2 regions of the Paraburkholderia sp. RL18-101-BIB-B genome follow, and region 1 is predicted to be linked to the other one. Evidence: riboswitches for the same ligand, from Rfam matches in the RefSeq annotation. Region 1 holds a riboswitch; the other holds the start of a gene.
The links. A riboswitch is a leader RNA that binds a small molecule or an ion and turns the genes downstream of it on or off. The one in region 1 is predicted to bind cobalamin.
Positions count from the first base shown of each region.

Region 2: it holds a riboswitch for cobalamin, as region 1 does, so the genes downstream of both, P0D73_RS10845 (CbtB domain-containing protein) here and cobW (cobalamin biosynthesis protein CobW) in region 1, are expected to answer to the same signal.

Region 1 is NZ_JARESV010000070.1:5,837-9,646, forward strand. Features, by position in the region: gene cobN (cobaltochelatase subunit CobN) at 1-1,041, opposite strand, end outside; gene cobW (cobalamin biosynthesis protein CobW) at 1,048-2,139, opposite strand; cobalamin riboswitch at 2,339-2,619, opposite strand; cobalamin riboswitch at 2,687-2,938, shown strand; gene cobA (uroporphyrinogen-III C-methyltransferase) at 3,177-3,810, shown strand, end outside.
Region 2 is NZ_JARESV010000005.1:40,339-44,148, reverse strand. Features, by position in the region: gene P0D73_RS10860 (alpha/beta hydrolase) at 1-759, shown strand, start outside; gene P0D73_RS10855 (hypothetical protein) at 826-1,266, shown strand; gene P0D73_RS10850 (histidine phosphatase family protein) at 1,285-1,872, opposite strand; adenosylcobalamin (AdoCbl) riboswitch at 1,961-2,114, shown strand; gene P0D73_RS10845 (CbtB domain-containing protein) at 2,117-2,338, shown strand; gene P0D73_RS10840 (CbtA family protein) at 2,350-3,090, shown strand.

The DNA.
Region 1 (3,810 bases):
GTCGACCTGAGTGTGAGGACAACGGTACGCGAGTCCCTTGAAACTGATCGCGCGCGTGATGATGCGGCCATCCACTTCCGGAAGCGCGATATGCATGGCGATATCGCGCGAATTGAGGCCTTGATTGTCCTTGACCCAATCCTCGCGATTGCCGCCGCTCAGGATCACCTGGAACACCGGAGCGTCGCCGGCGAGCGCAAGTGGCTCGGGGTCGTCGATCGCGGACGCGGCGAAGGCGGTCGTGTTCAGCACCAACGCGACCTCGTGCTGCGCGCACAGCGACTGCACGACGTCTCGGCTCATCGCATCTTTCAGCGAAGTAATCGCGATCGGCAGCGGATTCAGACCTTGCGATTCGAGCGCGTCGATCAGCGCATCGAACACGGCCGTATTGGCCGCCTGCAGATGCGCCTTGTAGAACAGGATCGCCGCGACCGGCGCGTCCCGCCGCCAGCGCGCCTGCCAATCGGCAACCGTCGGCGTGTCACGCTCGGGATGGTAGAGCGTCGCGGCGGGCAACGCGCGCGGCGGCGCCGGTTCGCGTCCCCACCCGCAGACACGGTGCGCGATACAGCGCAGGAACGCCTCGGCATTTTGTGGGCCGCCTTCACGCAGATAGCGCCACAGCTGATGGCACAGATCGGCGCTCGCGGTGCTGCGCGCGAGCAGGTTCGGATCTTCCTGCAGATCGCCGGAAAACATCGCGAGCGTCTGCTGCTTGCGCTCGGCGAGCGCCACCACCTGCTCGATGCCGTAAGGCCAATACGCCTCGCCGCCGAGGTGATCGACCACCACCACGCGTGCATGCTGCAAGACGTCTTCGACATAGAAATCGACCGACGCCGATTGCCGCAAATACGTGACGTTCGCGAGCCGCACGCTCGGGAAGCCCTCACCCAGGCGCGGAAAAACGCTCGCCAGCAGCGACAGCGTGGTATCGGCGGAGCTGAGCACCACGATATCCGCGGGCTGCTGATCGATACGGATCACGCCTTGCGTATCGTCGACAAAACCGCCAGGCGTGGTACGCAGCAGATGCATGAGCGCTTACGCCTGTTGCGTTTCGACGCTCGACGGCACGCCGAGCGCCGCGTCGAACGCGCGCTGCAACGCGGCCTGATCGAGATCCTCGCCGATCAGCACGAAGCGGCTCCGGCCGCTTTCGCCGGCCTGCCAGCGTCGATCGAAATAGCTGTCGAAGCGCCGGCCCACGCCCTGGATCACCAGACGCATCACCGCGCCCGGCAGCGCCGCGAAACCTTTGACGCGGTAAATCGTGTTCGTTTCGACCAGACGCTGCAACGCAGCGATCACCGCTTCGCGCGACGACACATTCGCCTGCACGACCACCGAGTCGAATTCGTCATGATGGTGGTCGGCGTCGTCGGCGGAACCGTGGTGATCGTGGCGCAAGTGGATCGTGTCTTCCGAGGCCGCTTCGAGGCCCAGCAACGTGTGCAGATCGAGTTGCCCCATGTGCGCGCGCACGATCTTCACTTGCGGCGGAATCTCCTCGCGGAGCAACACTTCAACCGCGCTTTGCTGCGCGTCGTCGAGCAAATCCGTCTTGTTCAGAATCACCAGATCGGCCGCGGACAACTGATCTTCAAACAGTTCGTGCAACGGCGACTCGTGATCGAGATTCGGATCGGCCTTGCGTTGCGCATCCACGGCGACGGGGTTGTCGGCAAACTGACCGCTCGCGGCGGCCGGGCCGTCCACCACGGTGACCACGGCATCGACGGTGAAACTGTTCTTGATCTGCGGCCAGTTGAAGGCCTGCACCAGCGGCTTCGGCAACGCGAGACCCGACGTCTCGATCAGCACGTGATCGATCTGATCGCGGCGTTCCACGAGCTTTTCCATCACCGGAAAAAACTCTTCCTGCACGGTGCAGCACAAGCAGCCGTTCGCGAGTTCATACAGTTGGCCTTCGGTTTCGACACCGTTTTCATCGCAACCTATGCCGCAACCCTTGAGGATTTCCCCGTCGATGCCGAGTTCGCCGAACTCGTTGACGATCACCGCGATGCGCTTGCCGCCCGCATGCTGAAGAATATGCCGCAGCAGCGTGGTCTTGCCGCTGCCGAGAAAGCCCGTGACGATGGTGACGGGGATCTTGCGCATTTGAGTTTGCATCGTGAGGTCCATCCGTAGGAGTTGCACGCGCACGCCGCTGTGTCTGTATGGCCATCTGCCTACGCCGGGCAAAACGAGGCACAGGCCCGGCCAGCCACGACGATAACAAAACACGGGGACGAACGACGGCGTTGCCGCGACAACAGAAAAACAGAAAGCGGGAATGAGGTCATGAACGCAGCGCCGCATCCCCGCGGCGTTCGTCCTTCGTATTCTGGCCGGTATCCGGGCTGGCGAAAGCGCCGCTTCCCCTTCCCGGGCGAGTGATTTCTCGCCCAGTGGTGATATGCCGACGCGGCCTTGCGCGTGGACATCGAAGCCGGCTCCGCGGCGCTAATGAACTGAACTTAGCACCACATTTCGCTTACCGTTGCGGGGGCAGCACAGGTTGACCCGATCCATGGCAGGTGGGCACCCTGTTTCCCGTTTAACTGCATGCGCACGAGCGCGCATACGAGCACCAAAGTGCGTGCGAGTGTAGGCCCGCGGCCCGGTGCCGTCAAGGAACCGCAAGCCGCAAGCGCTTATCGGGCGGGGCGCCATGTGCTATCGTATGCGCGCGTTTGGTGCCCGCACATGCATTCGCGTGTGCAGTTAAACGGGAAACAGGCGGCGCTCCATGCGCTCAACCTGTGCTGTCCCCGCAACGGTAAGCGACCTGCGGCGCAATCTTGAGTTGTCTTGCGCCGCGCATGCGTTTTTTCGATGCCACTGTCCAGCACATTCCAGCGAATGCGGACGGGAAGGCAAAGCGCATGAGGCCGCCAGCCCGGATACCGGCCAGACGCGGAGGCGGCGAACCTCAGGGCAACATCGCGCCGCCGGCCGCCGGAATCCGCGAGGGACGGATGTGAAGGCGCTGAAGCACGACATAGTGTGTCCACGTATGCGGATTCCGGCTGGAATCGCTACGCGCCACACATTGCGCCGTGCCTGAATCCGTCGTACCGCATGACCCCAAAGTCCGCCGCCTGGCGACCGTCCGCGCTTTACCCCTTTCCGCTTGTCACGACATGGCGCTCGCCATGCACGCCGCGATGACCCGCGCCTGGCTGATCGGCGCCGGCCCCGGCGACGTCGAGCTCATGACCATCAAGGCGACCCGTGCATTGGCGCAGGCCGACGTGGTGCTGGTCGACGATCTGGTGAATCCCGAGGTGCTGCAGTTCGCGCGTGCCGACGCGCTCGTCGTCTACGTCGGCAAACGCGGCGGCCATCCATCCACGCCGCAGGACGGCATCGTCGCGCAGTTGCTCGAACATGTGCGGGCCGGGCGCAGCGTCGCGCGTTTGAAAGGCGGCGATCCGTTCGTATTCGGCCGTGGCGGCGAAGAACAGCAGGCACTGCACGCGGCGGGCATCGAGGTGGAAGTCATCAACGGCATTACTGCGGGAATCGCGGCGCCCGCGGCGATCGGCATTCCCGTCACGCATCGCGATCACGCGCAGGGCGTGGTGTTCGTCACCGGACACGGCGCGGGCAGCGGCGAGCCGGACTGGGCCGCGCTCGCGGCCACCCGCATGACGCTCGTGATCTACATGGGCATGCGGCGGCTCAACGATATCGTCGGCGCGTTGCTCACGGCCGGCATGAGCGCCGACACGCCGTGCGCGGCGATCGAATCGGCCACGCGTCCCGGGCAACGCCATGCGCTCGCCCGGCTCGGCGAAT
Region 2 (3,810 bases), on a different contig from region 1:
AGTGCGGCCGATACGCTGCTGATCGTGCCGCAGTTTCTCGCGACGGCGGATGTCGAGGCGCACGAGGTGCCGCCGTCCACGTTGCATTGGGACTGGACGAGCTGGATGGGCGGGGAGAACGCGGAAGGTCCCGCGCCGATCAGTTCGTTCGATGTGCTCGACGCCATTCTGCATACGCTTGCTTCGCGCGAGCAGTTCGCGTCGCTTGCCGAGGTGGTGATCGCGGGGCACTCGGGCGGCGCACAAGTCGTGCAGCGCTATGCGGTGGTGGCGCGCGACGAGGCGCCGCTCGCGGCGCGCGGCATCGCGCTGCGCTACGTGGTCGCGAATCCTTCGTCGTATGTGTACTTCGATGCGATGCGGCCGGTTGCGTCCGGCGAATTCGCGGCGTTCGATCGGGCGATGTGTCCGTCGTTCAATCGCTGGAAATATGGGCTCGAGGATTTGCCGGGCTATGCGGGCGACGCGGCTTCTGCCGCAGCGCTCGAAGCGCGTTACGCGCAGCGTGACGTCACCGTGCTGCTCGGCGGCGCGGATTGCGATCCGCAGCATCCGGCGCTCGACCGTTCATGCGCCGCGCTGACGCAAGGGGAACACCGGCTCGGGCGCGGGCTGGCTTATGCGCGCTATATGGCGTTGCGGCATCCGGAAGGATTGGCGAAGCACCGGACGTATGTGATCGATGGTGTCGGGCACGATGCCAAGGGGATTTTTGCTTCGGCGCAGGGGCTGGCGGCTTTGTTTGGTACTGGGCTGTGAGTGCGCATGGGCACGAAGCGTGCTACCGCGCTAATACCTGTGAGTGACTTCAAGGACCGCGCCGACATGAATAGAATCCGAATACTTGCCACCGCGCTTGCCGCTGCATCGCTAGGCGCGTTGCTGACCGGCAGCGCATATGGCGACGATGCGCCTAGCCCGTGTACCTCACTGAAACGGATCGTCGCGGCCGCCCCTGGCGGGCTCGCTTCATTGACGCCGGACGATGGCAAGGGCGTCGCGCAACCTTACGGCGACGACGCGCAATGTTCGGCGAGCCGCGGTGCGTATCAATGCAGCTGGACGCCGCATCACGACGCCGGTTCGAATGCCGACGCGCTGCAAGCAGTCGCAGCGGACATCGCGTCGTGTCTGCCGGACGCCACGCACGATCAGAATTCGCCGGGACGTCAGCACTTTTATCTGGGTGCGAAGGGCAAGCGGACCGACATCACGCTGACGCCGACCGGTTCGAACAAGCTGCGTCTGGTGGTGTCGGGTAAGTAAGCCGCCGCACGAAGGTGGCTAGTGTGACGCCGGCCACCATGTCCAGCCGCGCGACGAGCGCCGTAACTCGATCATCGAAAGCGGCGCGATTTCAATGCGCGGAAACACGGCGGGCGATGCCCCTAGCGCATGCACGATCGCTGCCCGGAGCACCGGCGCATGGGTGACGGCGATCACGTCGAGCGCATGATTCGGTGCACGATCCTTCGCGCCGTTTAGCGCGTCGAGCCATTCTCCTACCCGTTTCACGAGTTGACTGAACGACTCGCCGCCGTGCGGCGCGGCGTCGGGATCGCGCGCCCATGCGGCGAGGTCTTGCGGCGCTTTGGCAGCGAGGTCGGCCAACCGCCGCCCCTGCCATGCGCCGTAGTTCATATCCGCCAGACCGGCGTCGACCGATGCCGCGAGGCCCAGGGCGGCTGCCGTCTCGCGCGTGCAGGCGGCCGGGCTGACGAAAGCGTCCGCGTCGTCCGCGATCTCCAGACGCGTACGCGCCGCTTGGGCTTCGGCGAGGCCGCGGGCGTCGAGCGGGTCGTCGGCGGGAAAACGGCCTGCGCGCTGGGCGGCGGTCGATGCGTGGCTGATCAGTAACAGCCGAGTGTCCATTCTGTTCATGTCCTGTGAAGCCGCGCCCCGAAGGCGAACGCGAGCGGGATGAAGCGTACGTTTTGCGTTGCCGGGTGCCGAAGTTTAGCGCGTAGAATAGCGGGACTGCGAAGCGCGGAAGCCGGTGAGAGCCCGGCGCGGTCGCGCCACTGTAATCGGCAGCACAAGCCGAAAGCCAGACCTGAGCTTCGCACCAATCCTCTGCAATGACTATCGGGGCGCGTTACCCCAGGAGATGTCCATCATGAACGACGCTGTTTTCGATCCCGCCAACCAGCCTGTTGCTCAACCCACGCCGATTCCGCTGCGCGAGTTGTTGCCCTGGGTCGTGTTCGGCGGTTTGCTGTTGTTGCTCGCGCTTTACTTCGTGGGTGCGGAACAGGGCGCCACCTCGCTGGTGCCGGGCATGTACGTGCATGAGTTCGTGCACGACGGCCGCCATCTGCTCGGCTTTCCCTGCCACTAACGGAGTCGACCATGGTTGGTAAATTGTTGGTACGCGGGATGCTTGCAGGCATCGCCGCGGGACTGCTCACGTTCGGCTTTGCCCGGGTGGTGGGCGAGCCGCAGGTGAATCAGGCGATTTCGTTTGAAGAAAAAGCCGACGCCGCGAAGGGCGAGGCCGCTGAACCCGAGATTGTGAGCCGCGATACGCAGCGGGGTATCGGCCTGTTGACTGGCGTGGTGACTTACGGCGCGGCATTCGGCGGGCTGTTCTCGCTGGTGTTCGCGTACGCCTATGGACGAGTGGGCGCATTGAGCCCGCGCGCGTTGTCCGCGTGGCTTGCGCTTGGCGCGTTCATTGCGCTGGCGGTCGTGCCGAATCTGAAGTATCCGGCGAACCCGCCTTCGGTCGGCGACCCTGAAACGATTGGGACGCGGACGGGTTTGTTCTTCCTGATGATTGCGATATCGCTGGCCGCGATGGTGTTTTCGCTCAAGGTGCGGCGCCGTGCGGCTATGAAGCTTGGCGCGTGGAACGGCTCGATTGTGGGGGCGGCGGTGTTCATCGTGATCATCGCCGCGGTGCAGTTGTCGATGCCCACGATCAACGAAGTGCCGGAGGCTTTCCCGGCGGTGCTGCTGTGGAAATTCCGCGTCGCGGCGCTGGGCATGCAGGCGATTATGTGGGCGACGATCGGGCTGCTGTTTGGGGCGCTGGTTGAGCGGAGTGCGTTTATGCGGGTGGGGGGAAGGTCGGCGGTGAAGTCGGTTTGATGCTTTGGATTTGGTGAGCGCAACAGGTTTGGTGGTTGCGCTCCGCGTCTTGCTCTCGCACTTCGCTCTCCGTGCTTTGCGCGCAGTGGTCAAGAAGGGTTCTGCGTCAAGGAGTTGGGGCGGTTGTGGGGTGGTTATCCACAGGCTTGCGAACAATTTCTGTTGATAACTTTGCGCGCGCGACACTGCGCCCAAATGAATACTTTCAACCAGATGGCGAGAGGATGCTGAACCGGCAGTTTGTCGTGGAGAGTACTTGACCACATTGCCGCCTAGCCGTGGCTCAACTGGACTTTCTTTCATCACGTCAGCAAGGGACGCGTTACACCCGGCACGCACTTGGATTGAAGTCCTTGAGCAGCGACCCACAGAAATGTCCGCGCGACAGCGCTAGTACCCGCAACCATATCGCGTGAACCTTCCGGGCGAATCCGGTTCCCCCTTTCTGTCTGCAAAGTCACTTGTCCCTGAGGACTATCCAGCTCCCTCAGCAACCCCCGTCGTATCTGCGCGTTCCAAGCATGGCTGCCTTGGCCCGCCTCGTGCGAGTTTTTTTCTGCGCTGACTGGACAGAATATCGCTGGGTGTGATTTCCGGGGCACTGCATGAACCTTTGGGACAACCTGGATTGCCCTTTCCGTAGTTGAAAAATTCGGCGTGGCGCACTCCACTCACCTAGCACAGAATCGTCCTCGCATACCTCAAAAAAAGTTACCCAAA